DNA from 3 places in the Paucibacter sediminis genome. Region 2 is predicted to be linked to each of the others. Evidence: riboswitches for the same ligand, from Rfam matches in the RefSeq annotation. Region 2 holds a riboswitch; each other region holds the start of a gene.
The links. A riboswitch is a leader RNA that binds a small molecule or an ion and turns the genes downstream of it on or off. The one in region 2 is predicted to bind glycine.
Positions count from the first base shown of each region.

Region 1 (10,052 bases), 1.9 Mb from region 2:
CGGACGGACCACCGGGGCGTCAACTGGGAACGAGAGCACTCAGCCTGGCGCTGAGTTCGGTTTGGGCGCTAGCGTCGCGCGGAGCTGCGGCACATGCGGGGCACGGCGGGCCGGTTCGGACCCGCGGGCGGCATGGTGAGCTCTGGCGAGCGGCACCCGGTCAAGGCGTCAATGGAAAGAGGGGCCTCGCCGCGGTGAACCATCCGCGACTTGCGCAAATGATAAACGATTGATTATCTTGCGCAAGTGTTATTTATCGGATCTGATAAACAAATTAGGGGTCAGCGTTATCAGCGCTTTTTGGGCTTGAGCGGCGCGATGCCTTGTTGCAGGCGGCGCCAGGCGTCCAGCTCATCCGCCGGGCTGGGGGCGGGCACGGGTTTGGGGCCCGGCAGGGCCGCCGGCTTGAGACCCGCCACGGGCTTGCCGGCGCTGGCCGCACCGAGCGGCGCCGGCTCGGGCGTCAGCACCTCGCCCAGCAGATCCAGCAAGCGCGTGCGCGCGCGCTGCGGATGGCGGCGGTAATAGGTGAGCACCAGGCCGACGATGAAGCGCTCGTCGTCATCCTGCGGCACGCTGGGCGTGCTGTCCTGCGGCGCCGGGCCGGCGGCGGCGGGCTGGCCATGGGCGCCATGCTCCTGGTCCATCCAGCCCTGCGGCTTGTGGCACAAGAGCTCGAACTGGCGCGCCAGGCGTTCGCCGATCTGGCGCGAGCGACCCTTGATCTGGCTCCAATAGCTGGGTTGGATCTGCAAGCGCTCCGCGAAACGCCGCTCCAGACCGCGCAGGGCGGCGGCATCGGCGTGTTTGACGGTGGCGGCAACGAACTCTTCAAACAGGAGCATCGCGTTGTCCAAGCGGATCTGGGCGACGTCCCGGGCAGCGGAACACATCTGCGTATGATAAAGCCGGCTTCACCCCAGTTGCCCAGGGTGAGCAAGATAGTGTCGCGCCAGACCCTGTCTACTCCTCGTCGCTGACCTTGTGCGCCGCCATCAGCTGCGCCTGGGTGTTGGGCGGCACCGCCTCGTAGTGCGAGAGCGCCAGGCTGTAGCGCCCCTGGCCGCTGGTCATGGCATTGAGCCGGCTCTGATAGCTGGCAAGTTCGGCCAGCGGGGCCAGGCCCTGCACGGTGATCAGCCCCGGCACCGCGCTGCGCGTGCCGTTCACCTGGCCGCGGCGCGCCGCCAGGTCGCCGGTGATGTCGCCCATCGCGCTTTCCGGGGTGACGATCTCCACATGCACGATGGGCTCCAGCACCAGGGGCCGGGCCTCCTGCACCGCGGCGATCAGGGCCTTGCGGCCGGCGGTCACGAAGGCCACCTCCTTGGAGTCCACGCTATGGTGCTTGCCGTCGAACACCACCACGCGCAGATCCACCAGCGGATAGCCGGCCACCACGCCGCTGGCCAGGGCCTGGCGCACGCCCTTCTCCACCGCCGGCATGAACTGGCCCGGGATGGTGCCGCCCTTGACCTCGTCGCGGAACTCGAAGCCGGCGCCGCGTTCCAGCGGCTCGATGCGCAGATAGACCTCGCCGAACTGGCCGGCGCCGCCGCTCTGCTTCTTGTGGCGGAAATGGCCCTCGGCCGGGGCCGAGACGGTCTCGCGGTAGGCGATGCGCGGCGGCTGGGTCTTGACCTCGAACTTGTAGCTGTCGCGCAGCCGGTCCAGCAGCATGCGCAGATGCAACTCGCCCAGGCCGTAGACCAGGGTCTCGTTGGTGAGGCCCACATGCTCGACCTTCAGGCAGGGATCCTCGTCCACCAACCGGCTGAGGATTTCCCACAGGCGCTGCTCGTCGCCATGGCGCGAGGGGCTGATGGCCAGGCCGTGCACGGGGGTGGGGAAGTCCAGCGGCGCGAGGTGGATGTGCTCGTCTTCCTGCGCGTCGTGCAGCACCGCGTCGAAGTGCAGTTCCTCGACCTTGGCGATCGCCACCAGATCACCCGGGATGGCCTGGTCCACCTCCACATGCTCCTTGCCCTGCAGCATGAACAGGTGCGAGACGCGGAAGGGCTTGCGCGCATGGCCCACGAAGAGCTGGCTGTTGCGCGTCAGCGTGCCCTGGTGCACGCGCAGCACGCCCATCTTGCCGAGGTAGGGGTCGGCATTGATCTTGAAGACATGGGCGATCACATGCTTGCCGGCATCGGGCTCGGCCTGCAGCGGCTTGGCGTCGGCGCCTTCGCCCTCCAGGAACTTGGGCGGATTGGCCTCGAAGGGGTTGGGCAGCAGCTTGGCCACCACATCCAGCAGTTCGCTGATGCCGAGGTCGGACTTCGCGGCGGTGAAGCACACCGGGATCAGATGGCCCTCGCGCAGCGCCTGCTCCAGCGGCGCATGCAGCTCGCTGGCGTCCACGTCGCCCTCGTTCAGATAGCGGTCGACGAAGGCGCTGTCCACCTCCACCACCTGCTCCACCAGGGCGCGGTGCGCGGCTTCCACCGAGCCGAAATCCGACTCCCCCGCGCGGTTGAAGAAGCAGTCGACGATGCGGGTGCCGCCGCCGGCCGGCAGATTGAGCGGCAGGCATTCGCGCCCGAAGGCGGCCTGCAGCTGTTCCAGCAGGGCCGGCAGATTGACGCCGGGGGCGTCGATCTTGTTCACCACGATCAGGCGCGTGAGGCCGCGCTGCGCCGCCGCCTCCATCATGCGCGAGGCCATCAGCTCGATGCCGTTCTGCGCATTGATCACCAGCACCGCGCTCTCCACCGCCTCCAGCGCCGGCAGCGCCAGGCCCACGAAGTCGGGCGCGCCGGGGGTGTCGATGGCGTGGATGCGCAGGCCCTGGTGCTTCATGTGCACCAGCGAGGCATAGAGCGAATGCTGCATGCGCTTCTCAAGCACATCGTGGTCGCTGACCGTGTTGCCCTTTTCCACCGAGCCCGGCGCCGTGATGACGCCGCAGTGATGCAAGAGCGCCTCGATCAGGCTGGTCTTGCCCGCGCCGGCGGGGCCCAGCAGGGCCAGGGTCCGGATCTTGGCGATCTCGGCCTGGGCCGCCGGCCCCCCGGCGCCCCCTCGACTACCGTTGGGGCTGTCGGAGGCCATCGCGCCTCCGTCGTTGTGCATCGATGGGCTCGGGGACATGGCATCCTCCTTCTGGGATGGCCCCAGCGTAGAGGATGCGGTGCCCGGCGGCAAGGGGTCAGATCAAAGCCGCCACACTGTTGTCAGGCGGCCACCGCCTGCAGCTGCCGTGGCCTGCATGTCGCGGCGGTGAAGGCGTAATCCAGCGCCGGCTGTCGGCCGCTGACGATGTCGGCGATGGCTGCGCCCGAGCCGCAGGCATGGGTCCAACCCAGCGTGCCATGGCCCGTGTTGAGGTACAGGCCGGCCACCTTGCTGGCGCCGATATAGGGCAGGTTGGAGGGCGTGGCGGGGCGCAGGCCGGTCCAGTACTGGGCACCCTGGCCATCGGTCATGTGCGGGAAGAGCTCGCGCGTGCGGCGCACGATGGCCTCGCAGCGCACCAGATTGAGCTCGGTGCTGTAGCCGTTCAGCTCGGCCGTGCCGGCGATGCGCAGGCGGTCGCCCAGGCGCGAGAACACCAGCTTGTACTCGTCGTCGGTGAGCGAGACCTGGTAGCTGTGCGCCGGCGCGATCACCGGCAGCGTGACCGAGTAGCCCTTGGCGGGATAGATGTTGAGCGAGACGCCCAGCTCGCGCGCCAGCTGGCGGCTGAAGGAACCCATGCAGAGCACGATGCGGTCGGCGCTGCGCCGGCTCACCACGCCCGCGGCGTTGGCGACGATGACGCGCTCAACGCCCTGCCGGCCCTGTTCCAGGCCGAGGATGCGGGTCTCGTACTCGAAGCGCACGCCGGCCGCCGCGCAGCGCGCCGCCAGCGCCTGGGTGAAGGCATGGGCATCGCCCGATTCGTCGCTGGGCGTCATGCTGCCGCCGACGATCTTGCCGCGGCATTGCGCCAGCGCCGGCTCGATGGCCACGCAATCGTCGGGCGTCTTCATGTCCAGCTCGCAACCCTGCTCGCGCATGATGCGCGCCGGCTCCTGCGCCGCCTCGAACTCGGCCTCGCTGGTGTAGAAGTGCAGGATGCCCTGGCTGCGCTGGTCGTATTGCAGACCCAGCTCCTGGCGCAGGCTCTGCAGCTTGGCGCGGCTGTAGAGACCCAGGCTGACGATGTTGCGGATGTTGTGGGCGGTGCGGCCGGGCGTGCATTCGCGCAGGAACTGCAGGCCCCAGCGCCATTGCGCGGCGTCGGCGCGCAGGCGGAACAGCAGCGGCGCGTCCTCCTTCATCAGCCATTTCAGGACCTTCAGCGGCGCGCCCGGATTGGCCCAGGGCTCGGCGTGCGAGACCGAGATCTGGCCGCCATTGGCATAGCTGGTTTCCAGGCCGGCGGCGGGCTGGCGTTCGAGCACGGTGACCTCATGGCCGGCCGCGCGCAGATACCAGGCGGTGGTGATGCCGGTGACGCCGGCGCCCAGGACGATGACATGCATTGCGAATACTCCGTTCGGGTTGAACGCGCAGGCGTGCAGTCTCTGGCGGAAGTGATGCCAAAAGGGATGCGTGCGCCTGGGCGCGCCGCTCCCGCTGTCCTTGGTGCCTGAGAGATTCGGCGCCGGGCTTGCGGCCCGCGCCTTGCTCCTTCGGCGGCCCCATGCATTGCACATGAGGCACTCTCCAGCATTCGGCTTGAAATCGGATCCAGTACGGGGCCTGAGCGAGTATGGGAGCTTGCGCCTTCGGCGGCGGCTCGCAGGGCGGGCCGCACTCTCCTGAATCCGGGAGCCAGTGTAGCCCAGGTCTTGCATCCGGCGGGGCGCCGCCTGCGTAGACTGCGGGCAAGCGTGGAGGATGCTGCATGCGCAAGACCATTCTGGGGGCCGGCCTGATGCTGCTGCTGGCCTATGGCGCCGCCATGGCCTGGCTGTACTGGCGCCAGGAGCAGCTGCTGTTCCAGCCCGAGCCGCTGGCCGCCGGCCATCGCTTCGAGCTCGGCGCCGATGTGCAGGACCTGCGGCTGAACGTGCCCGGAGCCACGCTCTCGGCCTTGCATCTGCGCCTGCCCCGGCCCAAGGGCCTGGTGTTCTTTCTGCACGGCAACGCCGGCAATCTGCAGACCTGGTTCGTCAACGCCGACTTCTATCGCCGCGCCGGCTACGACCTCTTCATGCTGGACTACCGCGGCTATGGCAAGAGCAGCGGCCATATCGAGAGCGAGGCGCAGTTGCGCGCCGATGTGCGCGCCGCCTGGGACACCGTAGCGCCGCAGTACCGCGGGCTCAAGCATGTGATCTATGGGCGCTCGCTGGGCACGGGTCTGGCGGCGGGGCTGGCCGCCGAGGTCGGGCCGGAGCTGACCGTGCTGGTATCGCCCTACGCCAGCATGTCGGCGCTGATGCGCGAGCACTTTCCCTGGGTGCCACCGGGCCTGCTGCGCTACCCGCTGGACACCGGCGCCGACGTGGCCCGGCTGCGCACGCCGCTGCTGCTGGTGCATGGCGGGCAGGACAGCCTCATCGCACCCCAGCACAGCGAGGCCTTGCTGCGGCAGCAAGGGCAGGCCAGGCTGGTACTGGTGCCCGGCGCGGCGCACAACGACCTGCAGCGCTTCGAGCAATACCAGCAGGCCCTGCGCGAGGCGCTCGCCGCGCTCTGACTCAGATCGGCAGCGCGCGCGCCAGCAGCGCATCGATGGCGATGCCGCGCGTGTCCAGCGCACCGAACACGCGCCCGCTCTGCGCGTCCAGCAGGCGGCTGGCGATGAAGGCCTCGGCCACCTCGCCGGGGGCATGCTGGCTCATCAGGCAGGCCTGGGCCAGCAGCACCAGGCGCTGCGCGAACTGGCGCCCCAGGGCCTCGAAGTCGGCGGCCGGGGTGCGCGTGAGCAGGTCGCGCAGGGCGGCGAGTTCGCTGCGCAGCGGCGCGCTGTCGCCGGCGAGCTGCTGCAGCTCGTCCAGCAGGGCATGGGCGGCCTGCGGCTCGCGTGCGATGCCGCGCAGCACGTCCAGGCACATCACATTGCCCGAGCCTTCCCAGATCGAATTCACCGGCGCCTCGCGGTACAGGCGCGCCAGCACGCCTTCCTCCACATAGCCGTTGCCGCCCAACACCTCCATCGCCTCGCCGCTCAGCTCGACGGCGCGCTTGCAGACCCAGAACTTGGCGGCCGGCGTCATGATGCGTTGCCAGGCGCGCTCGGCGGGAGCGTCCGCGCCGCGCTCGAAGGCCTGGGCCAGCCGCATCATCAGGAGCGCCGCGGCCTCGCTTTCCAGCGCCAGATCGGCCAGCACGCTGCGCATCAGCGGCTGCTCGGCCAGGCGCTTGCCGAAGGCCAGGCGCTCGCGCGCATAGTGCAGGGCCTGCACCAGCGCCTGCCGCATGATGCCGGCGCTGCCGATCACGCAGTTCAGCCGCGTGTAGCCGGCCATCTCGATGATGGTGGGGATGCCGCGCCCGTCCTCGCCAAGCATCAGGCCCCAGGCATCGGCAAACTCGACCTCGCTGCTGCTGTTGCTGCGGTTGCCCAGCTTGGACTTGAGGCGCTGGATGTGGATGGGGTTCTTCGTGCCATCGGGCCGCCAGCGCGGCACCCAGAAGCAGCTGGGCCCGGCCTCGGTGCGCGCCAGCACCAGATGCGCATCGCACATCGGCGCCGAGAAGAACCATTTGTGGCCGCGCAGGCTGTACTCGCCGCCGCGGCCGCCCGCGCCCAGGGGGGTGGCCAGCGTGGTGTTGGCGCGCAGGTCCGAGCCGCCCTGTTTCTCGGTCATGCCCATGCCCACCCAGAGGCTGGTCTTCTGTTCCAGCGGCAGGTCGCGCGGGTCGTAGGCGCGGCTGTAGAGCTGGCCGCGCAGGCGCTCGAACAGCGCCGCTTCCTTTTGCAGCACCGGGATGCAGGCCTGCGTCATGGTGGCGGGGCAGAGGCTGCCGGCCTCGATCTGGCCATGCAGGTAGAAGCCGGCGGCAAAGGCGCTCCAGCGCCCGCGGCGCTCGGTCTCGAAGGCGAGGCTCACCAGGCCCTGGCCGCGGTACAGCGCCAGGAACTCATGCCAGGCCGGGTGGAACTCCACCTGGTCGACGCGGCGGCCGCGCGCATCATGGCTCCTCAGCTCGGGGCCGTGGCGGTTGGCCAGCTCGGCCTGGGCATAGCTCTCGCGCCGGCCCAGCTGCGCGCCGAAATCGAGCAGGGCCGGCTCGGCCCAGTCGGCGCCGGCGCGCGCCAGCGCCTGCCGCAGGATCGGGTCGGTGGCCAACACGTTGTAGTCGGCGTAGTCATCGACCTGGTTGCTGATGCTGTGCGTCTGCCACATGCCCGGGCTCCATGCTCTCGCTTTGTTGATGCCGGAAGTAGAGCGCAGTCGCTGGCGCTGCGCCATCCGGGGCGGGCCGGGGGCGGGCGAATTCTTTTCGCAATGCCGAATCCTTTTGAGGCCCTTCGCACTCTAGGTCGGTGTCCATCACTTCCAAACCGAGCCACACATGTTCTTCATCAAACGCAATCTGCCGCACTGGGAGCGCGCCCTGCGCATCCTCATGGGTCTGCTCATGGGCGGGGCCGTCTTCATGGGCTGGTTCGGTGCCGGCCCCTTGAGCTGGATGGCGGGCGCCGCCGCCGCCACCCTGGCCTCGACCGCCCTGGTCGGCTTCTGCCCGGCCTGTGCGATGCTGGGGCGCCGCGCCCTGAAGAACTGAGCCACCATGATCCGTGCCCAAGCCCCGCTGATCGAGGCCGCCACCCGCGGCGACCCGGGTGCGCTCTCCAGCCTGCTGAGCGTTTGCCAGCCCGACCTGAAGCGCTTTGCCCGGCGCACCTGCGCCAGCAGCGAGGACGCCGAGGACGCGGTGCAGATCGCGCTCTGGCAGCTCTACCGCAAGGTCGGCACGCTGCGCACCGTGGCTACCTTCGCGACCTGGCTGTTCCGCATCGTCGAGCGCGAGTGCTACCGGCTCTACCGCGGCCGCGGCAAGACCGAGGATCTGGACGAACTGGCGCCCACCGAGCAGCCCAGCGCGCCGACCCTGCCCACTGATCTGCGCCTGGACCTGCTGCGCGCGCTGGAGCGGCTCAGCCCGGCCCATCGCGAGGTGCTGCTGCTGCGCGATGTGCATGAGCTGACGGCGCCCGAGGTGGCCGCGCAGCTTGGGCTCAGTCTGGAGGCGGTGAAGAGCCGCCTGCATCGCGCACGCGCCCAGGTGCGCGAGCAGCTGCTGGCAAGCGGCTACTGGATGAAGGACGGTGCGCCCGAGCCCGACGCTTCCTGAGCCACTGTGCATCGCTCGCCACGGCAGTTCATGCCACCGGCTGGGCGCTGAGTCGCTCCGTCGCGGCTCGGCGGCCTGTGCCTGGCGACACTGCGCGCCTTCCTCCTCTGCAAGCGACCCATCCAAGATGATGAACATGACAATCATGGGCCTGGCCGCGCGCGCCGCCCTGCTGTGCGCTGCCGCCGCCACGACCACTGCCTGGGGCAGCGAAGCGGCCACCGAGGCGGCCAAGCCAGTGGCAGCCGCCCAGCCTGCCGTCCCGGCCGTGGGCCTGGACGCTTTGCTGCAGGCCGCCTTGGCCGAACACAAACTGCCCGCCATGGGCGCCGTGCTGATACGCCAGGGGCAGCTGCGCGAGCAAGCCGTGCTGGGTCTGCGCGCGAGTGGATCGGCTGACAGTGTGCAGCCAGGCGATGTGTGGCACCTCGGCTCCAATGGCAAGGCCATGACGGCGGTGATGGTGGCGCGCCTGGTGGAGCGCGGCCTGCTGGCCTGGGATGCGCCCTTGAGCCAATTGCTGCCCGAACTGGCCGCCGACATGCAGCCCAGCTACCGCGCGGCCACGCTGCGCGATCTATTTGCCCACCAGGCTGGCATGCAGCCGGACATTGACGAGTCCTGGGCGCCGGTGTTCCAGAAGGACCGGCGCAGCCTCCATGAGCAGCGCCTGGCCTTTGCCCGCCTGGCCCTGGCCCAGACCCCGGCCTTTGCCGTGGCTAGCGCCGATGGCTATTCCAATAGCGGCGTGCTGATTGCCGGCCTGGTGGCCGAGCGTGCCACCGGCCTGCCCTATGAAACCCTGATGCGGCGTGAGCTGTTCGAGCCGCTCGGCCTGGCGAGCGCGGGCTTTGGTGCCACGCACCACGGCCAGCCGCTGGGCCACAAGGCCGGCGTGCCGGTGGAAGGGCCCGAAGCCGACAACCCGGCCGTGCTGGCACCCGCAGGTGGCATCCAAATGTCGTTGGCGGACTGGGCACGCTTTGCCATCGACCAGATGGCCGGCGAGCAGGGCCGCGGCAAGCTGCTCAAGCCCGAGAGCTATCGCTTCCTGCACCAGGCGGCGCGCGCCGGGGGCAAGTTCGCGCTGGGCTGGCGGCTGCAGGGCAGCATGGCGGGTGTGACGGCACGCCACCTCGCACACACCGGCAGCAACGAGCTTTGGTTCGCGCTCATCGCCATGAAGCCCGACAGCGAGGATGCGGTGCTGGTGGTCAGCAATGCCGGCGAGGACGCCAAGGCCGACAAGGCGGTGCGGGAGGTGGCGGTGCGGGCACTCAAGGCGATGGCGCCCTGAGCCCCGGCGCCAGCTGCATGTCTACAGCTGCTTGAAATAGAGCGCCGTCGGGTGCAGCCTGCCCTCCGGGGTGCTCGCGTAGTCCGGGATGTTGCCGGCATGCTGCCAGCCCAGATGGCGGTAGACCTGCTCGGCCTTGGAGCCGCTCTCGGTGTCCAGCACCAGCAGGCTGCAGCCCGCGGCGCGCGCGAGTTCGTCCGCGCGGCGCAGCAGCAGGCTGGCCAGGCCGCGGCCGCGCGCGCGGCTGTGCACGAACAGTTTCTGCAGCTCGCCGCGATGGCGGCCATTCGGCTTCTGGCACAGCGCCAGCTGCACCGAACCCAGCAGTTGCTGGCCCTCCTGCAACACCAGCAGACGCTGGGCCGGGCCCAGGCTGCGCGCCACCTGCTGCCAGTAGGCCTGTGCCTCGGCCATGCCCAGAGGTTTGAGAAAACCCACCGAGGCGCCCCGCTGCACGCTGTCGATCAGCAGCTCGCAGAGCTGGGCGAGCAGGGACGCGTCGAGCTGCGCCACCTCG
Region 1 is NZ_CP116346.1:877,942-887,993, reverse strand. Features, by position in the region: gene PFX98_RS04050 (hypothetical protein) at 291-845, opposite strand; gene fusA (elongation factor G) at 964-3,054, opposite strand; gene PFX98_RS04040 (D-amino acid dehydrogenase) at 3,177-4,469, opposite strand; glycine riboswitch at 4,554-4,667, opposite strand; glycine riboswitch at 4,669-4,761, opposite strand; gene PFX98_RS04035 (alpha/beta hydrolase) at 4,835-5,632, shown strand; gene PFX98_RS04030 (isovaleryl-CoA dehydrogenase) at 5,634-7,286, opposite strand; gene PFX98_RS04025 (YgaP family membrane protein) at 7,456-7,668, shown strand; gene PFX98_RS04020 (RNA polymerase sigma factor) at 7,675-8,238, shown strand; gene PFX98_RS04015 (serine hydrolase domain-containing protein) at 8,366-9,535, shown strand; gene PFX98_RS04010 (GNAT family N-acetyltransferase) at 9,557-10,052, opposite strand, start outside.
Region 1: another riboswitch for glycine. It lies ahead of PFX98_RS04040 (D-amino acid dehydrogenase); the one in region 2 lies ahead of gcvT (glycine cleavage system aminomethyltransferase GcvT).

Region 2 (10,052 bases):
ACGCAGATCCTTGGTGGAGCCGAGCTGCACGGTGGGCAGGCCCTTGGCCTCGATCTTGATCACCGCCACATCGGTCTTGGGATCGGCACCCAGCACCTTGGCGCGGAACTCGCGGCGATCGGTGAGCTTGACGGTGACCTCGCTGGCATCGCGCACCACATGGGCGTTGGTGAGGATCACGCCGTCGTCGCTGACGATGAAGCCCGAGCCCTGGCCGCGCGTGGGCATCTCGCGACCTTCAGGGGCGCCCGGCATGCCGGGCACGCCGAAGCGGCGGAAGAATTCGTAGAAGGGATCGTTCGGGTCCAGCTGCGGCTGCTGGCCGCGCCGCATCGATGTCTTGACGCTGCCGGTGACGCTGATGTTCACCACCGCGGCGCCCTGGCGCGCGGCGATCTGGGCAAAGTCGGGAAAGCCGGCGGGGGCAGGTGTTGCCACCGGGGCCGGCCCTTGCGCGCTGGGCGCGGCGCTGGCCAGCAGCTCGCTGGCAGGCGTCGCGGCTTCGGCGGGGGTGGCCGAGGTCTTGATCGCCACCGCGCCGCGCATCGCTGCGGCACCGCCGGCGGCGCCCAGCACCCCGGCGGTCACCAGCGCCCACACGAGGCGCTTGGCCGGAACCATGGTTTCGCTGACTTGCTTGGTGTTCATGAGGAAGCCTCCTGAGAGTGAGTTGACGCGATGGCCGAACTTTGCTCTCGGAGACTTAGACCTCACTTAATGCGCGGCAGCCTGAGTTCCACCCGCAGGCCGCCCAGCGCCGCCGCCTCGCCCAGCGTGAGCCTGGCGCCATGGCGCTCGGCGATCGCCTTCACGATGGCCAGGCCCAGGCCGCTGCCGCTGGCCTGCTGCGCGTCGGCGCTGCGGTAGAAGCGATCGAACACGCGTTCGCGCTCGGCCACCGCAATGCCGGGGCCGCTGTCCTCCACCACCAGCAGGGCCTCGTCGGGCGTGGCCAGCAGGCTCACGTCCACGCGCCCGCCTTCCGGGCTGTATTTGACGGCGTTGTCCAGCAGATTGCGCAGCAGCATGCGCAGCGCCTGGGGCTCGCCCCGCACCTGGGCGGCATCGCAACGCGTCAGGCCCAGGTCGATCTGGCGCGCCGCGGCGGCATCGCTGATGTCCACCACCGCATCCTTGCAGAGCTGGTCCAGCGCCAGCGGCTGCGCCAGCTGCTGGGCCTCGCCCGGCGCCTGCTCGCGCGCCAGCGCCATCAGCTGTTCGATCAGATGGCTGGCGCGCTCGATGCCGCTGGCCAGGCGCCCGATCGCCAGTGCCTGGCCGGGTGCATCGGGCGCGCGCTGCAGCGATTGCAGCTGCAGCTTCAATGCCGCCAGCGGTGAGCGCAGCTCGTGCGCCGCATCCGCAATGAAGTGCTGCTGCGCCTCGAAGGCCTGGCGCACCCGGCCCAAGAGCGAGTTGAGCTCGTCCACCAGGGGCTTGACCTCGGCGGGCAGCTCCTCGCTGGCCACCGGCGAGAGATCGTCGACCGCGCGCGCGGCCAGCTGGTCGCGCACCTTGGCCACCGGCTCCAGTGAATGGCTCACCACCCACCACACCACCAGAGCCAGCAGCGGCAGCATCAGGGCGATGGGCGCGATGGTGCGAAAGGCCAGCTGGCCGGCCATGCGCTGGCGCACCGCCAGGTCCTGCGCAACCTGCACCACCTGGTAGCGCGTCTGCAGCGAGAACACGCGGAAATGCTTGCCGTTGGCGTCCAGGTTCGAGAAGCCCAGCACCGCGCGCTGCGGCAGCAGGGCTTCACCCGGAGAGCGGAACATCGGTACGCCATCCAAGCCCCAGACCTGCACCATGAAGTCGTAGCTCTTCTGGTCGCCCAGCGGCAGGCTCACCGTGCCGCTGCCGACGCTGCCCTGCAGGGAGAAGGCCATCTGCTGCATGTGGTAGTCGAAGATCTCGTCGGCCTCCTGCAGCGCGGTGCGGTAGGCGCTGCCGCCCTGCACCAGGGCCGAGAGCGAGAAGGCCAGCAGCAGGAAGGCGATCAGGCGGTAGCGCAGGGAGCGGGGAAACAGCATCATTCCTTGGGCACCCGGTAGCCCACGCCGCGCACGTTCTGGATCAGCGCCGCACCCAGCTTCTTGCGCAGGCCGTGGATATAGACCTCCACCGCATTGCTGCTGATCTCGTCCTTCCAGCTGTAGAGCTTTTCCTCCAGCTGCTGGCGCGACAGCACCATGCCCGGCCGCGCCAGCAGCGGCTCCAGCACCGCCCATTCGCGCGCCGACAGCGTGACCTGCCGGCCCTCGGCCACCACCTCGCGGGTGGCGGGGTTGATGCTCACGCCGCGGTGTTCGTAAACCGGCTCGGCGCGGCCGCTGGCACGGCGCAGCAGCGCGCGGATGCGCGCCAGCAATTCATGCAGCTCGAAGGGCTTGAGCACATAGTCGTCGGCGCCGGCGTCCAGCCCGGCAATGCGCTGCTCCAGTGCGTCGCGGGCGGTGGCGATCAGCACCGGCATGACCTGCTTGCGCGCCCGCAGCGCGCGCAGCACGCTCATGCCATCGCGCTTGGGCAGGCCCAGGTCCAGGAGCACCAGGTCGTAGTTCTGTGCCTGCAGGGCCGCGTCGGCCAGTTCGCCGTCGCGCACCCAGTCGACCGCATAGCTTTCGGCGCGCAGCAACTCGAGCAGTTGCTCGCCAATCATCGGGTCGTCTTCCACCAGCAGCAGTCGCATGCCAAGTCCTCTTGCCGGATTTACGGGGAAGTGAGATTTTCCATGCACGGCAAGGCCGGCCATTAGACGAGACTTAATTTGCTCGCCCGGCCCCAAAACCATGGCTACAATCCGCGCCGTCAGGAGAGAGCTTTCCACGCAAAGCCGCCGAAGGCGCAGAGGCACTGGTGATCCCACGCTTCGAACGCTCAGGCAAAAGGACTGACAAGACGCCTCGATGCAGGCGTTCCTCACTGGAGAGAGGCGGGTCTTTGTTGAACTCGCCCACCGAAGGGGCAAGCTGTCGGCGATACGCCGGTGGTCAATCTCTCAGGTACCAAGGACAGCGAGGGCATATCCCCCACCATCGGTCTCAGGACCGGGTGGGCTTTCAGAATGCCCTCGGAGTAAGTCCCTTGTCCGCCGATCTCAAGACCACCCCCCTGCACGCTCTGCACATCGAACTTGGCGCCAAGATGGTGCCCTTTGGCGGCTACGACATGCCGGTGCAGTACAAGGAAGGCATCCTCGCCGAGCACAAGCACACGCGCACGGCGGCCGGCCTGTTCGACGTTTCCCACATGGGCCAGCTGCGCCTGGTCGGCGCCGATGCCGGTGCCGCACTGGAAACGATCGTGCCCGTCGACGTGATCGACCTGCCGGTGTTCAAGCAGCGCTATGCGCTCTTCACCAATGAGCAGGGCGGCATCCTCGACGACCTGATGCTGTGCCGCCGCCCCGACGACATCTTTGTGGTGGTGAACGCCGCCTGCAAGGAGCAGGACACCGCGCATCTGCAGGCCAAGATCGGCGGCCGCTGCGAGGTCATCAGCCTGCCCGAACGCGCCCTGCTGGCGCTGCAGGGCCCGCAGGCCGTCACCGCGCTGGCGCGCCTGAACCCCGAGGTGGCCAAGCTCACCTTCATGACCGGCGGCTTCTTCAATCTGGACGGCATCGAGACCTTCCTGACCCGCTCGGGCTATACCGGCGAAGACGGCTTCGAGATCTCGGTGCACAACGACCAGGCGGTGGCGCTGGCGCGCAAGCTGCTGGCCCAAGCCGAGGTCAAGCCCATCGGCCTGGGCGCGCGCGACACCCTGCGCCTGGAAGCCGGCCTTTGCCTGTACGGCCACGACATCAATACCGAGACCACGCCGGTGGAAGGCGCGCTGACCTGGGCGATCCAGAAGGTGCGCCGCGCCGGTGGCGCGCGTGCCGGCGGCTACCCCGGCGCCGCGGTGATCGACGGCCAGCTCGCCGGCGGCGCCAGCCGCAAGCGCGTGGGCCTGATCAGCGCCGAGCGCATGCCGGTGCGCGAAGGCGCCAAGGTGGTGGACGCCGAGGGCAAGGAACTGGGCGTCGTCACCAGCGGCTCGCTGGGCCCCACGGTGGGCAGCCCGGTGGCCCTGGCCTATCTGCCCAGCAGCCACACGGCGGTGGGCACGCCGGTGTTCGCCCTGGTGCGCGACAAGCGCGTGGCCATGAGCGTGGCGCCGACGCCCTTCGCACCGCATCGTTATTTCCGCGGCTGATCCCGCCATTCTTTGGACCCCCTGGTCTTTTCTCCCAACATTCGGAGCACACCATGAGCAACATCAAGTACACGCCTGACCACGAGTGGGTCCAGATCGAAGCCGATGGCACCGCCACCGTGGGCATCACCGTTCATGCGCAAGACGCGCTGGGCGATGTGGTGTTCGTGGACCTGCCCAATGTGGGCCAGAGCTATGCCGAGAAGGAAGTGGCCGGCGTGGTGGAGTCGGTGAAGGCCGCCGCCGACGTCTACATGCCCGTGGATGGCGAGATCACCGCCGTCAACGAAGAGCTGCGCAACGATCCCTCGCTGGCCAACACCGACCCGCTCAAGAGCGGCTGGTTCTTCAAGGTCAAGCTGAGCAACCCCGCCCAGCTCGACGCGCTGATGGACAGCACCGCCTACGACGAGCTGGTCAAGAACAGCTGATCCCAGCCGTTCACAGCAAAGCAGAAAGAAAGCGGGCACGGAGTGCCCGTTGTTGTATTGAAAACCGGTGCCCCGGCCACCAGCCCGGGCGCCTGAGGATTGCGCCATGTTGATGTCTGCCCTGAAGCCGCTCGGTGAGCTCGAGAACGCCGCCGAATTCCAAGCCCGCCATATCGGCCCCGATGCGGCCGATGAGGCGGCGATGCTGTCCGTGATCGGCGCGGCCTCGCGCCGCGCGCTGATCGAGGCCATCGTGCCCGCCAGCATCAAGCGCAGCCAGGGCATGCAACTGCCGGGCGTCGCCACCGAAGCCCAGGCGCTGGCCGAATTGAAGGCCGTGGCAGCCAAGAACAAGGTGCTGAAGAGCTATATCGGCCAGGGCTATTACGACACCCTGACCCCCGGCGTGATCCTGCGCAACATCCTCGAGAACCCCGCCTGGTACACCGCCTACACGCCCTACCAGGCCGAGATCTCGCAAGGCCGCATGGAAGCGCTGGTGAACTTCCAGACCATGGTCACCGACCTGACCGGCATGGCGATCGCCAACTCCTCGATGCTGGACGAGGCCACCGCCGCCGCCGAGGCCATGACCCTGGCCGCGCGCGTGGGCAAGAGCAAGTCCACGGTGATCTTCGTCGCCGACGACGTGCTGCCCCAGACACTGGAGGTGCTGCGCACCCGCGCCAAGCCGCTGGGCTTCAGCGTGCAAGTGGGTGCCGCCGCCGAGGCCGGTCAGAGCGAGTGCTTTGCCGCGCTCGTGCAATACCCCGGCGTGAGCGGTGAAGTGCGCGGCCTGCAGGCGCTTGCCGATGCGGTGCACGCCCAGGGCGGCCTGCTGATCGTCGCGGCCGACCTGCTGGCACTGACGCTCCTGAAGGCGCCCGGCGAGCAAGGCGCCGACATCGCGGTGGGCACCACCCAGCGCTTCGGCATGCCGATGTGCAATGGCGGCCCGCACGCCGCCTACATGGCCTGCAAGGACGAGTACAAGCGCAACCTGCCCGGCCGCCTGGTGGGCGTGAGCGTCGATGTGCATGGCAACCCGGCCTACCGCCTGGCGCTGCAGACGCGCGAGCAGCACATCCGCCGCGAGAAGGCCACCTCGAACATCTGTACCGCCCAGGTGCTGCCGGCCGTGGTGGCCAGCATGTACGCGGTCTACCATGGCCCGCAAGGCCTGAAGCGCATCGCCCAGCGCGTCGCCAGCTACACCGCCATCCTGGCCCAGGCGCTGGGCGAGCGCGTGGCCAACGGCAGCGCCTTCGACACACTGGAGATCAAGACCGGCGCCGCCACCGAGGCCACCCTGGCCAAGGCCGTGGCCGCGGGCATGAACTTCCGTCGCACCTCGGCGCAGAGCGTGTCGGTCTCGCTGGACGAGACCACCACGCGCGCCGACCTGGCCGCCATCCTGGCGGTGTTCGGCCTCTCTGCGGACCTCGCCGCCTTCGAGAAGGGCGTCGCCACCCTGATCCCGGCCGAGCTGCAGCGCACGAGCGCCTACCTGACGCACCCGGTGTTCAACCGCTACCACTCGGAAACCGAGATGCTGCGCTATCTGCGCGCCCTGGCCGACAAGGACCTGGCGCTGGACCGCAGCATGATCCCGCTGGGCTCCTGCACCATGAAGCTCAACGCCACCAGCGAGATGATTCCGATCACCTGGCCGGAGTTCGCGGGCGTGCACCCCTTCGCCCCGCACGATCAGCTGCAGGGTTATGCGCAGCTGAACGAGCAGCTCACCGGCTGGCTCTGCCAGGCCACCGGCTATGCTGGTATCTCGCTGCAGCCCAATGCCGGCTCGCAGGGCGAGTACGCCGGCCTGCTGGCCATCAAGGCCTGGCACGAGTCCCGCGGCGATGCGCATCGCAAGATCTGCCTGATCCCCGAGTCGGCCCATGGCACCAACCCCGCCTCGGCCCAGATGGTGGGCATGCAGGTGGTGGTGACCAAGTGCGACAAGGAAGGCAATATCGACCTGGCCGACCTGAAGGCCAAGTGCGAGCAGCATGCCGCCAACCTTGCCGCCATCATGATCACCTACCCCTCCACCTACGGCGTGTTCGACACCCATGTGAAGGAGATCTGCGCCATGGTGAAGAGCCACGGCGGCCGCGTCTATGTGGACGGCGCCAATATGAACGCCCTGGTGGGCGTGGCGGCGCCCGGCGAATTCGGCGGCGATGTCAGCCACCTGAACCTGCACAAGACCTTCTGCATCCCGCACGGCGGTGGCGGCCCGGGCGTCGGCCCGGTCTGCGTGGTGGCCGATCTGGTGCCCTATCTGCCGGCGCACCGCTCGGCCGGCTACCAGAGCGAGACCGCCATCGGTGCCGTCTCGGCCGCGCCGCTGGGCAATGCCGCGGTGCTGCCGATCAGCTGGATGTATGTGCGCATGATGGCCGCCGAGGGCCTGACCGCCGCCACCGAGGTGGCCATCCTCTCGGCCAACTATGTGGCCGCGCGCCTGGCCGACGCCTATGACATCCACTTCAGCGGCAATATCGCCGGCGTGAAGGGTGGCGGCGTGGCGCACGAGTGCATCCTGGACATCCGCCCTCTCAAGGACGCCACCGGCGTGGGCGCCGAGGACGTGGCCAAGCGCCTGATCGACTATGGCTTCCATGCCCCCACCCTGTCCTTCCCGGTGGCCGGCACGCTGATGGTGGAACCCACCGAAAGCGAATCCAAGGCCGAGCTGGACCGCTTCTGCGACGCCATGCTGGCGATCCGCGCCGAGATTGCCCAGGTGGCCGATGGGGTCTGGACGCGCGAGGACAACCCGCTGGTGAATGCGCCGCATACTGCCGAGAGCCTGCTCAAGGCCGATTGGACGCACGGCTACAGCCGCGAGGTCGCCGCCTACCCGGTGGCCACGCTGCGCCGCCAGAAGTACTGGGTGCCGGTGGGCCGGGTGGACAACGTCTACGGCGACCGCAACCTGGTCTGCTCCTGCCCCCCGATGACTGCCTACGAGTAAAGAGAGCCCCCGATGGCCGTTTCCGTTTTCGACCTGTTCAAGATCGGTATCGGGCCATCGAGCTCGCACACCGTGGGGCCCATGCGCGCGGCGCGCCTGTTCGGGCTGCGCCTGCGCCATGAGGGCTTGCTGGAACGCACTGCGCGCGTGAGCTCACAGCTCTACGGCTCGCTGGGCGCCACCGGCAAGGGCCACGGCAGCGACAAGGCGGTGCTCTTGGGCCTGGCCGGGCACGAGCCCGACAGCGTCGATGTGGAGCGCGTCGAGGCCTATCTGGCCGAGATCCGCGGCAGCAAGCGCATCAGCCTGCTGGGCGAGCATGGCATTGGCTTCGACGAGGCGAAAGATCTGACCCTGTTCCGCCGCCAGAGCCTGCCCCTGCATGCCAATGGCATGCGCTTCAGCGCCTTCGATGCGGCGGGCGAGTTGCTGGCGGAGCGCACCTATTACTCGGTGGGCGGCGGCTTCGTCGTCACCGAAGAGGTGCTGGCCGACGGCCAGAAGCAGAAGGTGATCGCACCCGATGCCACCGTGCTGCCCTACCCCTTCAAGACCGGCGACGAGTTGCTGGTCTTGACCAAGACGCACGGTATCAGCATCGCCGAGGTGATGCGGCGCAACGAACGCCACTGGCGCAGCGACGAGGAGACGCGCGCCGGCCTGCTCAAGATCTGGCAGGTGATGCAGGACTGCGTGACGCGCGGCTGCCGTACCGAGGGCATTCTGCCGGGTGGCTTCAAGGTCAAGCGCCGTGCCGCCCAGTTGCACCGCGACCTCACCGCCAACCCCGAGGCCGCGCTGCGCGACCCGCTGCAGGTGATGGACTGGGTCAACCTCTATGCGCTGGCGGTGAACGAGGAGAACGCCGCCGGCGGCCGCGTCGTCACCGCGCCCACCAATGGCGCGGCCGGCATCGTGCCGGCGGTGCTGCATTACTACAGCCGCTTCGTCCACCATGCCAACGACGAGGGCGTGATCGACTTCCTGCTCACCGCCGCGGCGATCGGCATTCTCTACAAGGAAAACGCCTCGATCTCGGGCGCCGAGGTGGGCTGCCAGGGCGAGGTGGGCGTGGCCTGCTCGATGGCCGCGGCGGCGCTGTGCCAGGTGATGGGCGGCACGCCTGAGCAGGTGGAGAACGCCGCCGAGATCGGCATGGAGCACCACCTGGGCCTCACCTGCGACCCGGTGGGCGGCCTGGTGCAGATCCCCTGCATCGAGCGCAACGCGATCGCCTCGGTGAAGGCCATCAACGCGGCACGCATGGCGCTGCGCGGCGACGGCACGCATTTCGTCAGCCTGGACAAGGTCATCAAGACCATGCGCGACACCGGCGCCGACATGATGACCAAGTACAAGGAGACCGCGCGCGGCGGTCTGGCAGTGAATATCGTCGAGTGTTGAGGCTGGCGGTGCTCAGGCACCGTCCTGCAAGCGCTTGAGCTCGGCCGCCACCGCGGCAAACGAGGGCAGCAACTCGTCCCAGGTCTGGCGATCGAAATGCCGCGGCTTGCGCAGGAGCGCCGGCCGCGACTGCCGCAGCAGCAGGCCCTTGCAGGCGAACACGATGCTGTTGCTGCAATCGCCGTCGCCCACCACCAGCACCTCTTCGCCGAAGCTGCGCCGTATGCGCGCCAGATGGGTCTCGAAATCGACATGGCCGGTGTGCAGATTGGCCACCATCAGGCCGTTGGGCTGCAGGGCATCGAGGCAGTCGTCGTAGAAGCGCTGCGAGCACAGGGCCGGCGGCGTGCCCTCGCTGTCGAAGCCGTCCACCATCAGCACGTCCATGCGGTAGGGCGGGAAGCGCACGAAATCGGCACCGTCGCCCTCGCGCACCTTGAAACGCTCGTCGTCCGGCGGCACCTTGAACTCGCTCTTCAGCGCGATCACATGGGGGTTGATCTCCACCACCTTGATGCGCGTCGTGGGCAGGTAGCGGTGGCAGAACTTTGCCAGCGAGCCGCCGCCCAGGCCGATCATGGCGAGCGTGTCGGGCTCGTCCTTGAGCAGCAGAAAGCCCATCATGGTGCGCGTGTAGTCCAGGTCCAGCGCATAGGGCCGCAGCGTCTGCATGCGGCTCTGGATCTCGCAGATGGAGAAATGCAGGGCCTTGGTGTTAAGCGTCTCGTAGACGAAGGGCTTGACGTGGTCGTTCACGGGTTCGGATTCGAGCATCAGGTGTGGCGAGACAGGGGATGGGAGAGCTGGCGGCCATGCCGCAGGTCGAGCAGCAGCGGTGGCGCGGCCAGCACGACCAGCAGGCAGGCAATCGGGATGGTGGCACTGAAGCCGAAATGCTTGAAGGCCAGGGCGCCGAGCAGGCCGCCGAAGAAGAACAGGCCCAGCACCAGCGCATGGATGGCCAGCTTGTCGCGGTTGGCCCGCACGACATGGATGGCATTGGCATCGGGGTTGCGGTTCCAGTAGAACAG
Region 2 is NZ_CP116346.1:4,288,753-4,298,804, forward strand. Features, by position in the region: gene PFX98_RS19890 (DegQ family serine endoprotease) at 1-648, opposite strand, end outside; gene PFX98_RS19895 (ATP-binding protein) at 711-2,033, opposite strand; gene PFX98_RS19900 (response regulator) at 2,033-2,692, opposite strand; glycine riboswitch at 2,803-2,906, shown strand; glycine riboswitch at 2,916-3,028, shown strand; gene gcvT (glycine cleavage system aminomethyltransferase GcvT) at 3,088-4,203, shown strand; gene gcvH (glycine cleavage system protein GcvH) at 4,257-4,634, shown strand; gene gcvP (aminomethyl-transferring glycine dehydrogenase) at 4,741-7,617, shown strand; gene PFX98_RS19920 (L-serine ammonia-lyase) at 7,630-9,021, shown strand; gene PFX98_RS19925 (spermine/spermidine synthase domain-containing protein) at 9,034-9,795, opposite strand; gene PFX98_RS19930 (YoaK family protein) at 9,795-10,052, opposite strand, start outside.

Region 3 (10,052 bases), 2.1 Mb from region 2:
ACCGGCGTCGAAGGCGGCCGCCAGCATCTCGGTGGCGGCCTTGGTGTCGACCTGGTTGTGATAAGTGACCCAGGAGCCCAGCGAGAGCTCGGAGACTTTGAGGCCGCTGCGGCCCAGGCGACGGTATTGCATATGTTGGACTCCTATCGGGAAGGGCCAGAGCGTAGCGGACTCCCGCCGCTATAGTGGGCGGCGCACGGCAAAGCCCGCCGGCGTACTCCGAATTCATACGCTATGCGCACCATGCCCACCGAAGCCAGCACGCCGACCCGCATGTCACTCGCCGTGGTGGGCGCCGGGCCGGCCGGCCTGAGCCTGGCCCTGCTGGCCGCCCAGCTGCTGCCGGAGGCGGCCATCAGCCTGTTCGACGCACGGCCGCTGGAGCGCGATGTCTCGGGCGACCCGCGCACCCTCGCGCTCTCGCTGGGCAGCGTGCAGCTGCTGCAGCGCCTGGGCACCTGGCAGGCGGGCCAGGCCGCGCAGGCGCAGGCGATCCTGCAGGTGCAGGTGAGCCAGGCCCCACCCACGCTCAGCCACCCCTGGCTGTTCGGTGCCGGCGGCCAGCCCGAGGTCAGAATCAGCGCGCGCGAGCAGGGCGTGGAGCAGCTCGGCGCGGTGCTCAGCTACGGCCAGCTGGTGGCGCCGCTGCAGGCCGCCTGGCTGCAAGCCTGCGCGCGCGCGCCGCAGCGCCTGTCCGCGCGCTTCGGCCAGGGCGTGTCGGCCATCAAGCCTGAGGGATCGGGCGTGGAGATCGACGCCGGCGATGCCCATCTGGCCGAGCGCTTCGACCTTGCCGTGGTGGCCGAGGGCGGCGTGTTTGCCGAGCAGGCCCGCAAGGCGGTGGCGCGCGACTATGCGCAGAACGCCTGGGTCGGCACGGTGGAGCTGGACCCGGCCGCGCCGCCGGGCGTGGCCTACGAGCGCTTCACCCGCAACGGCCCGCTGGCCCTGCTGCCCCTGCCCGAGCGCGCCGGCCAGCGCCGCGCGGCCCTGGTCTGGTGCCTGCCGCAGGCCGAGGACGAGATCGGCACGCTCAGCGACGCGCAGCGCCTGGCGGTGCTCAACACCCTGCTGCCGCCGGGCCTGCCGCCGCTGCGCGGCATCGGCGCGCTGAAGTGCTTCCCGCTCGGCCTGAACGCCGAGCGCACCCTGGTGGAGGGCCGCGTGATCCGCATCGGCAATGCCGCCCAGACCCTGCACCCGGTGGCCGGCCAGGGGCTCAACCTGGGCCTGCGCGACGCCTATGCGCTGGTGCAGGCACTGCGCACGGAGGGCGCGATCGACAGCGCGCTGCGCCGCGTGGAATGGCAGCGTGCGCCCGACCGCTGGAGCATGATCGCCGCCACCGATTTCCTGGCGCGCAGCTTCGCCTGGCGCTGGCCCGGCCTGCCGGGCGCACGCGGCCTGGCGCTGGCCGCGCTGCAGGCCGCCCCGCCGCTGAAGCGCGCGCTGGCGCGGCAGATGATGTTCGGAAGGCGCTGAGGCGGCCAAAACAAGGGTTAACCCTTGCCTCAGGTATAGTCATCAACTTCACCGCAAGACCGAGGTCGCCTGTCGACCGTCTTGCCGGCCACGAGCCCGAGCGACGTCGGGAGAGTCCGCGTGCCACCCGCGCGGCGCCGAAGGAGCAACCGCCCCGGAAACTCTCAGGCAAACGGACCGATGTCGCGGATGAACTCTGCAGAGTTGCCGGCTGCCTGACGTCCGCCGGTACGCCGAAGGAGCAAGTCTGGCCCCCGGGGGGCCGCACGAATCTCTCAGGTGTCAGCAACAGAGGGGGCGACGACCACCGCGGTCCGGTGGCGTCACTTGACCCACCGACGTCGACAAAAGAGATTTCATGAAACCTACCCCATCACGCCTCGGCGGCATCGCCCTGGCCTGCCTCGCCATGTCCGCGCACGCAGCGGAGCCCCTCGTGGTCAAGATCGGCCATGTCGCCGCACTCAGCGGCCCCGCCTCACACCTCGGGCGTGACAACGAAAGCGGTGTCCGCATGGCGATCGAGGAATTGAACGCCAAGGGTCTGCAGATCGGCGGCCGCCCGGCCCGCTTCGTGCTCCTGGCCGAGGACGACGCCGGCGACCCCAAGCAAGGCACTGCCGCGGCGCAGAAGCTCGTGGACAACAAGGTCAACGGCGTCGTCGGCCACCTGAATTCGGGCACCGCAATCCCTGCCGCGCGCATCTACGCCGACGCCGGCATCCCGCAGATTGCGCCGTCGGTGACGAACCCGCGCTACACCCGCCAGGGCTTCAAGACGACCTTCCGGATGGTCGCCGACGACGCCCAGCTCGGTGGCACGCTGGGCCGCTACGCTGCACAGACGCTGAAGGCGAAGACCGTTGCGGTCATCGACGACCGCACCGCCTATGGCCAGGGCGTTGCCAGCGAGTTCGAGAAGGCCGCGAAGGCCGCCGGCGCGACGATCGCCAAACGTGAGTTCACCAACGACAAGGCGACCGACTTCACGGGCATCCTCACCGGCATCAAGGCGGCCAAGCCCGACGTGATCTTCTACGGCGGCATGGACGCGGTGGCCGGCCCGATGCTGCGGCAGATGAAGCAGCTGGGCATCCAGTCGAAGTTCATGGGCGGCGACGGCATCTGCACCGCCGAGTTGCCCAAGCTGGCTTCGGGCCAGGTGCCCGACGGCCAAGTGGTCTGCGCGATCGCTGGTGGCGTTGACGCGGCACAGCGGCCGGCGCTCGACAAGTTCAAGGCCGACTTCAAGAAGAAGTTCGGCATCGAGGTCCAGATCTACTCGCCCTACACCTACGATGCCACGAAGGTGATGGCCGAGGCGATGGTCAAGGCGGGATCGGCCGAACCGGCCAAGTACCTGCCGGTGCTACAGAAGATCAGCTACCCCGGCGTCATCGGCACCGTCGCTTTCGACGAGAAGGGCGATATCAAGAACGGTGCACTGACGCTCTACACCTTCAACCGCGGACAGCGCGAGGAGCTCGGCGTCGTGCGCTGAGCAGATGCGGGCGGCACGGTGGCCAGACCGTGCCGGGCGAGCGCCTGCCCCCCCCGGCTCAGGCGCCCCGCCCTGCACGGCCTTCAACGGCCTGTCATCAAGCGCCCCGACACTGGGGCCATGAACAATATTCAGGCCCAAACTCTCCATCAACTCCTGCAGACCACGCGGCAAGCCTGGCTGGGCCAGCCGCAGCCGGCGCAGGCGCGTCTCAGTAGCGCAGCTCCAGCAGCTCCCGCAGCGCGGCATTGATGTTCTTGCGCAGCGCGCCCTCGTTGGCCAGGCGCAGGCGCTCGTTCTGGTCCAGCATGGCGTCGCCGAACTCGGCCACATGCACGCTGCGCAGCTCGCGCTGGTAGAGCTTGTTGCCGCTGGCCTTGTCCAGCAGTTCATAGGCCATCGTCAGCGCCACGCGGGCGTCGCCCACCGCCACCGCGGGTTGCTCCAGCGCCAGCAGCGCGGCGCGCAGCTCGTAGCGGCCGCCCTGGGGCTGCGGCGCCAGCATGCCGGCGGCCTTGAGCGATTCCTGCAGCGCCACGCGCAGCGCCTCGTCGCCGATCTTGGAGCCCCACAGGCGGCCGGTCGGCTGGCCGCCCAGCACCTGGCCCAGCTGCACCTGCTGCTTGAGCGCCTCGGGCACCCAGCCGCGCAGCTGCAGGCCGTCGGCCACGCTCAGGCGCATGCCCTCGGGGTCGGCGGGCGTGCCGCAGCCGGCGAGCGCAAGACCTGCCCCCAGCAGGGCCAAGAGTGATGTGCGGCGTTGCATGGCGTGCTCCTCGATCAAAGTCGGCGGTGTTGCAGGGCCGGCAGCTGGGCGCGCAGGGCGGCCATGCGCGGCGCGTCCAGCTCAGCGATGGCCAGGCCCTCGCCCTCAGGCAGGCAGGCGAGCACCTCGCCCCAGGGATCGACGATCATGCTGTGGCCCCAGGTGCGGCGGCCGTTGGGATGCGTGCCGCCCTGGGCCGGCGCGATCACATAGGCGAGGTTCTCCACCGCGCGAGCGCGCAAGAGCAGCTCCCAATGCTTCTGGCCGGTGGTGTAGGTGAAGGCCGCGGGCACGGCCAGCAGGTCGCAGGGGCCACCCACGCCCATGGCACGGTAAAGCTCGGGAAAGCGCAGGTCGTAGCAGACCGAGAGCCCGAGCTTGAGCGGCCCGGCCTGCAGCGTCACCGGCGCGTCGCCAGGCTCGAGCACGCGGCCCTCGTCATAGCGCTCGCGGCCATTGTCGAAACAGAACAGGTGCAGCTTGTCGTAGCGCGCCGCGCGACGGCCGTCCGGGGCATAGACGCAGCAGGCATTGCGCACCTTGTCGGCCCGCGCGCTGCGTATCGGCAGGGTGCCGCCGATCACCCACAGGCCCAGCTCGTGCGCCGCCTGGCTCAGCATGGCCTGGATCGGGCCCTCGCCATCGGCCTCGGCGATGGCTAACTTGTCGGCGTCGGCCGTGCCCATCAGGCAGAAATACTCGGGCAGGGCCACCAGCTCGGCGCCCTGGGCGCGGGCGGCCTCCATCCAATGGCGCGCACGCGCCAGATTGGCCGCCACCTCGGGGCCCGAGACCATCTGTATCGCTGCCAGCTTCATGGTGCTGCTCCTGATGCCGCCTCCTCGGGCGGCTTGCGCTCGGACTTCTCGATGCGATCGACCTTGGGCGCATCCCACATGCCGGTGACATGGAATTCCTCCGTGCCGGCCGCTGCCATGGGCTTGCGCAACAGCCATTGGGCCAGGAAGGTGCCCAGGCCGATCGCCGGATTAATGGCCGCATAAGCCAGCGAAGCGCCGCCCACGTTGAGCTCGGGCACCACCAGCACGCGCAGATCCTGGGTCTCGGCGGCCAGATCGGCCTGGCCCTCCATCAGCACCGCCGCCTGCAGGCCCACCATGCGCAGATTGCTGGTATGGGCCACGCCCTTCTCGATGCGCAGGTCGCCGGTGAAGCTGTCGAAGGCAAAGCCCTGCGAGAACACATCGCGGAAGTCCAGCAGCAGGCGGCGCGGCAGCGATTGCAGGCTCAGCACGCCCAGCAGCCGGCCCACGCCGGGCTCGGCCTGCAGGAACTGGCCGGCGTCCAGCGCCACATGCAGCTGGCCGCCCATGCTGGGGTAGTCGGGGCTCAGCGGCGAGCCCTGCCAGCCGAGCTGGCCGTTCAGGCGGCCCTTGCCGCCGCGCAGGATCTGCCCCTGGCCCAGCGCCTGCAGGAGCTTGCCGCCGTCGCTGACGTCCAGCTGCCAGTCCAGCAGGGTGCGGCGCTGACTCTGCCCAGGCTCGGCCACCCATTGCCCGGTGGCGTTGAGCAACGCGTCGGGGTGCTTGATCTGCAGCCGGGCGAGCTTCCATTCGCGCGTCGGCCCCACCAGCTGGGCATCGATCTCCAGGCGGCCCAGCTTCTTGCCGCGCAGCTCGAAGTCCTCCACCACGATGTCCAGCGCCGGCACGCTGCTGGGCTGCTTCTCCAGCAGCTGCAGCACCGAATCGGCCTCGCTCTTGGGCAGGGCCAGGCGGCCCAGGCGGGCGTAGACGCGGCCGGGCTGGCCGGCGCGCGCCTGGCGCAGCTCCAGATAGCCGCTCAGCTGTTCGGCGTCGATGGTGGCGCGCCAGCCGTTCTGCTCGGGCGCGCGGCTCAGGCCCGCCACCAGGCGCGAGACCTGGCGGCCCGCGGCCTTGAAGCTCTGCGCGCGCAGGGCCAGTTGGCTGGGCGCGTAGCCGCTGTCCATGTTCTCCAGGCTCACCGGGCCGAGCAGGCGCTGCGCGGTGGCGAGCCAGGCGTCGGCATCGAAGCTGGCCAGATTGGCCTGCAGCTGCACGCCGCTGGGCGGCAGCGGCGGCAGGTTGTCCAGCACGCTCAGCGCGCCGCGCAGCACCTGCGCGCTCTCGCCGCCGAGCTCGCGCTGGTAATGCGCTTGCAGCTGGTTGCCCAGCTCCAGGCGCAGCTCGTCGCGCGTGGCGCTTTCATTCCCATTCACCGGCAAGAGCCGCGATTGCAGGCGCAGGTTGAGCGTGCTGTCGGCCTCCTTGCGCAGCGGCGCCGGCAGATCCAGCGCCAGGCCCTGCAGCGAGCTGCCGAGGTTGAACTCGGTCTGCCCCTTGACGAAACCCAGCTCCAGCTTGTAGCCGGTCGAGCCACTCATGAACTGGGCCAGACGGCTGGGCAGGCCCAGCTCGCTGGCGCGCCGCAGCGCCTCCGCACTCAGCTGCCCCTGGGCACTGAAGCGCAGGCTGCCATCGGCCTGGCTGCCGCCCTCGAACAGGGCCTCGCCGCCCAGCACGCGTGCGCCGGCGGCCTGCAGCTGCACGCCCTTGCGGTCGAAATCGATGCGCGCGCGTGTGTTGGAAAACAGCGGCACATCGGGCCGCAGGCGCAGCTCGTTGCCGGCCAGCAAGACCTGACCCTTGACGCTGGACTTGCTGGCATCCAGCAGCGGGATCTTCAGGCCCAGCTTGAGGCTGGCGTTGCCGCTGGCGCTGGCGGCGTCCAGGCCATGCGAGGTCCATTCCGAGAGCGGCGAGCTGCGCATGAAGCGCAAGAGCTCGGCCATGGGGCCGCGGCCCTGGCCGTCCATCTCCAGCTGGGCCTGGTGCGCCAGATCCGGGATGCCGCCGTTCACGTTGAAGAGCTCGTAGCCCAGCACCTTGGCGCGGCCCTTGCGGATCTGCATGCTGCCGCGCTCGAAGATCAGCTCGGCATTGAGCTGCTCCATCACCGGCCAGGGCGAGTTGTAGGCGGGGCTGGTCTCGGTGGCGGCGTGGCTGGGCACATAGGCCAGCTCCACGTCCTTCACCTGGCTGCTGATGCGGAAGATGCCTGCGCCAGCACCTCCCACACCATGAGGGCCGTCGAAGGGGAAATCGGCCAGGTCGCCGCGCACGCGCGCCTGCACCTGGTGCGCCTCGCCGCCGCGGATGGCATCGCGCACATAGGCGCGCGCGGTCTCGCCCACCACCAGCGGCAGGTAGCGCACCACGCGCCTGGCGGGGGCCTGGTCGATGCGGCCGCTGAGGTCCAGGCTGCCGGGCAGGCGCGCGCCGCGGCCGCTGCCGGGCTTGGCGCCGGTGCGCCAGGTGGCCTCGAATTCGGCCTTCACATCCTCGTTCTGCAGGCGCAGCTCGCTGACGCGCAGCTCCACCTGGGGCGGGCCGCCGTCCTTGCGCGCCTCGATGCGCCAGTCCAGCCCGGCGCTGAGCGTCTGCAGGGGGATGCGCGGCTCCTCGAACACGCCGGGAAAGTCCAGCATGCCGTCGCGTATCGCCAGCCGCGCCGTGCCGCCCTTCTCGGTGGCATCGAACTGCAGCTGCGCCCCGGCCAGGCCCGGGCGGGCCGCGCCGTGCGCGTCGGCCGGCACGCCGGCGGCCAGGCTCAACTGGTCCAGCGCACCCTTGATGCGGTAGCTCTGCGGCGCCTCGGGCGCGCCCTCCCAGCGCGCGCTGAAGGCGCTGACGCGGCCGCTGGGCGCCATCTCCTGCGCCAGCTGGTGCGCGGCCGCCGGCACCGGCAGGCGCGCCATGATGCGCGCGGCCAGGCCCAGGTCCATCTGCTGGGCCGTCAGCTCGCCGCCCAGCAGCTCGCCCAGCTCGGCGCCCAGCACCTGGGAGGCCTGGCGCGTGCGCAGCGAGAGCGACCAGTCCGAGCGCGGCCACACCAGGCCCTCGCCATCCTCGAAGCCGAGCTGGCGCGCGGTAAAGCTGAGGCCTTGCGCATTGCGCTGCATCGAGAGCCGGCCGGCGATCTGCGCCAGCTCCAGCGCCTCGATGCGCTTGCCCAGCTTGAGCTTGACGGCGCGCAGCCCCAGATCGAGGGTGGCGGCCTGGCTCTGGCCCTGCTTGATCTCCAGCCAGGCGCGCAGCGCGCCATCGCCCTCGCTGAGCTCGAAGGGCAGGTCCAGGTAGCGGCGCAGCTCGCGCACGTCGGCGCGCGGCAGGTCGGCGAACAGCGAGCCGCTCCAATGCTGCAGATCGCCGGGACGCTTGAGCAGCGACTGGGTGAACTGGCCGCGCAGCGAGAGCCGCTCGCCCCAGGCGGGCGGGGGCGTGGCGTCGAGGCGCAGCTCGTGGCGGCGCAGGCCGTTGCGCAGCACCAGGTCCACGCGCGAGAGCTCCAGCGGCGGCGCCTGGCGCGCCTCGTCGATCCAGCGCACGCGGCCGTTCAGGATCACGAACTCATGCTGGACGAAGAACCAGTCGGCCAGATCGCCGCCGGCCTCGGCGCGCTCGGCCTCGTCCACGCTCAGGCCGGCCACGAAGATGCGGCCCTGGGCGTCGCGCCGCACCACCATCTCGGGGGCATCGATCAGCAACTGCTCGAAGCGCAGCTCCAGCGCCAGCAGCGAGCGCGCCGAGAGCGCCGCCGCCACCCGCGGCAGGCGCAGGGCCTCGCGGCCATGCTGGTCGATGAGGCGCACATCGCGCATTTCCAGCGCCGGTATCCAGCCCCCCGAGCGCACATCTATCTGGCCGATCTGCAGATTCAACCCCAGCGATTTGGAGGCTTGTCGCGCCAGCGCAGGGCGCCATTCATCGATGTGCGGCAGAATCGCCCAGTGCAAAACCAGCCAGGCCAGCAGCATCAGGCTCCATGCCAGCAGCACCAGGGCCACGGCCCATCTGGCGCAGCGGCGGGCCCAGCGGGCGGGGCGGTTGGCGGCGGCGAAGACGGTGGCTAGCAAGGACATGTAGAAGGCACGCGCTCTCGAGCGCGGCACACAGGATGAGAAACGATGACACTCGCAAAGCCTTGGGGGGCGCCCCATCGCTCTCAGGATCGCAGCGAATCTAGCACAGGCCACCCTGCCCCATGAGCGTCGACGAGCATTCTTTACCCTCTGCAACCAAGGCGGCGCTGGCCGCGCACAGCCGCTTCGTGCAGCGCATCCGGCGCCGCTACGACCAGGAGCTGCCCCTGCTGGCCGCCGGCCTGCCCGACCGGGCCGCCATGCAGGCGCTGATCGCGCAGCTGCAGGCCGAGGGCCGCAACCTCGCCAGCGCGCTGCGCGTGACCCGCCATCTGGTGCTGGAGCGCCTGGCGGTGCACGACGTCGAGCTGGCCGCGCCGATGAAGGCCATCACCGAGGCGATGACCACGCTGGCCGAGGTGACGCTGTGCGCGGCGCTGACGCAGGCACGCATCGAGCAGGACGCCATCCACGGCCAGCCGCGCAACAGCGTCGGCGAGGTGATCGAGTTCTGGGTCGTGGGCATGGGCAAGCTGGGCGGGCGCGAGCTCAATGTCAGCTCCGACATTGACCTGATCTATGTCTACGACGACGAGGGCGAGACCGATGGCGCCAAGCCGGTCTCGGCGCACGAATACTTCACCCAGGTGGCCAAGAAGCTCTATGCGCTGATCGGCGACGTCACCGAGGACGGCCAGGTGTTCCGTGTCGACCTGGCGCTGCGCCCCAATGGCAACTCGGGCCCGCCGGTGGTGAGCCTGTCGATGCTGGAGGAGTACTTCCTCGTGCAGGGGCGCGAATGGGAGCGCTTCGCCTGGCTGAAGAGCCGGGTGGTGGCGCCGCGCCAGCCCGAGGCCGGCGCAGCGCCCTCGCGTGCGGTGGCGCTGCGCTCGCTGGTCACGCCCTTCGTCTACCGCCGTTACCTGGACTACGGCGTGTTCGAGGGCCTGCGGCAGCTGCACCGCAAGATCCGCGACGAGGCGCAGAAGCGCGCCGCCGGCCGGCCCGAGCGCTCCAACGACGTGAAGCTCTCGCGCGGTGGCATCCGCGAGATCGAGTTCACCGTGCAGCTGCTGCAGGTGGTGCGCGGCGGCCAGTTCCCCGAGATCCGCACGCGCTCCACCGTCAAGGCGCTCTCCCGGCTGGCGGCGCGCGGGCTGATGAAGCCGGCCACCGCCGCCAAGCTGGCCGAGGCCTACGACTTCCTGCGCCGCGTCGAGCACCGCATCCAGTTCCTCGACGACCAGCAGACCCATTGCCTGCCGGGGTCCGACGATGACCTGAAGTGGATCGCGCGCTCCATGGGCATGGTCTGCAGCGCCGAAGCCTGCCAGCTGCTGGACCGCCTGTGCGAGGTACGCGAGCTGGTGGCCACCGAATTCGACGCCTTGCTGCACGAC
Region 3 is NZ_CP116346.1:1,067,322-1,077,373, forward strand. Features, by position in the region: gene PFX98_RS04875 (potassium channel beta subunit family protein) at 1-132, opposite strand, end outside; gene PFX98_RS04880 (FAD-dependent monooxygenase) at 244-1,482, shown strand; glycine riboswitch at 1,580-1,672, shown strand; gene PFX98_RS04885 (branched-chain amino acid ABC transporter substrate-binding protein) at 1,841-2,983, shown strand; gene PFX98_RS04890 (hypothetical protein) at 3,195-3,749, opposite strand; gene PFX98_RS04895 (carbon-nitrogen hydrolase family protein) at 3,764-4,567, opposite strand; gene PFX98_RS04900 (YhdP family protein) at 4,564-8,652, opposite strand; gene glnE (bifunctional [glutamate--ammonia ligase]-adenylyl-L-tyrosine phosphorylase/[glutamate--ammonia-ligase] adenylyltransferase) at 8,775-10,052, shown strand, end outside.
Region 3: another riboswitch for glycine. It lies ahead of PFX98_RS04885 (branched-chain amino acid ABC transporter substrate-binding protein); the one in region 2 lies ahead of gcvT (glycine cleavage system aminomethyltransferase GcvT).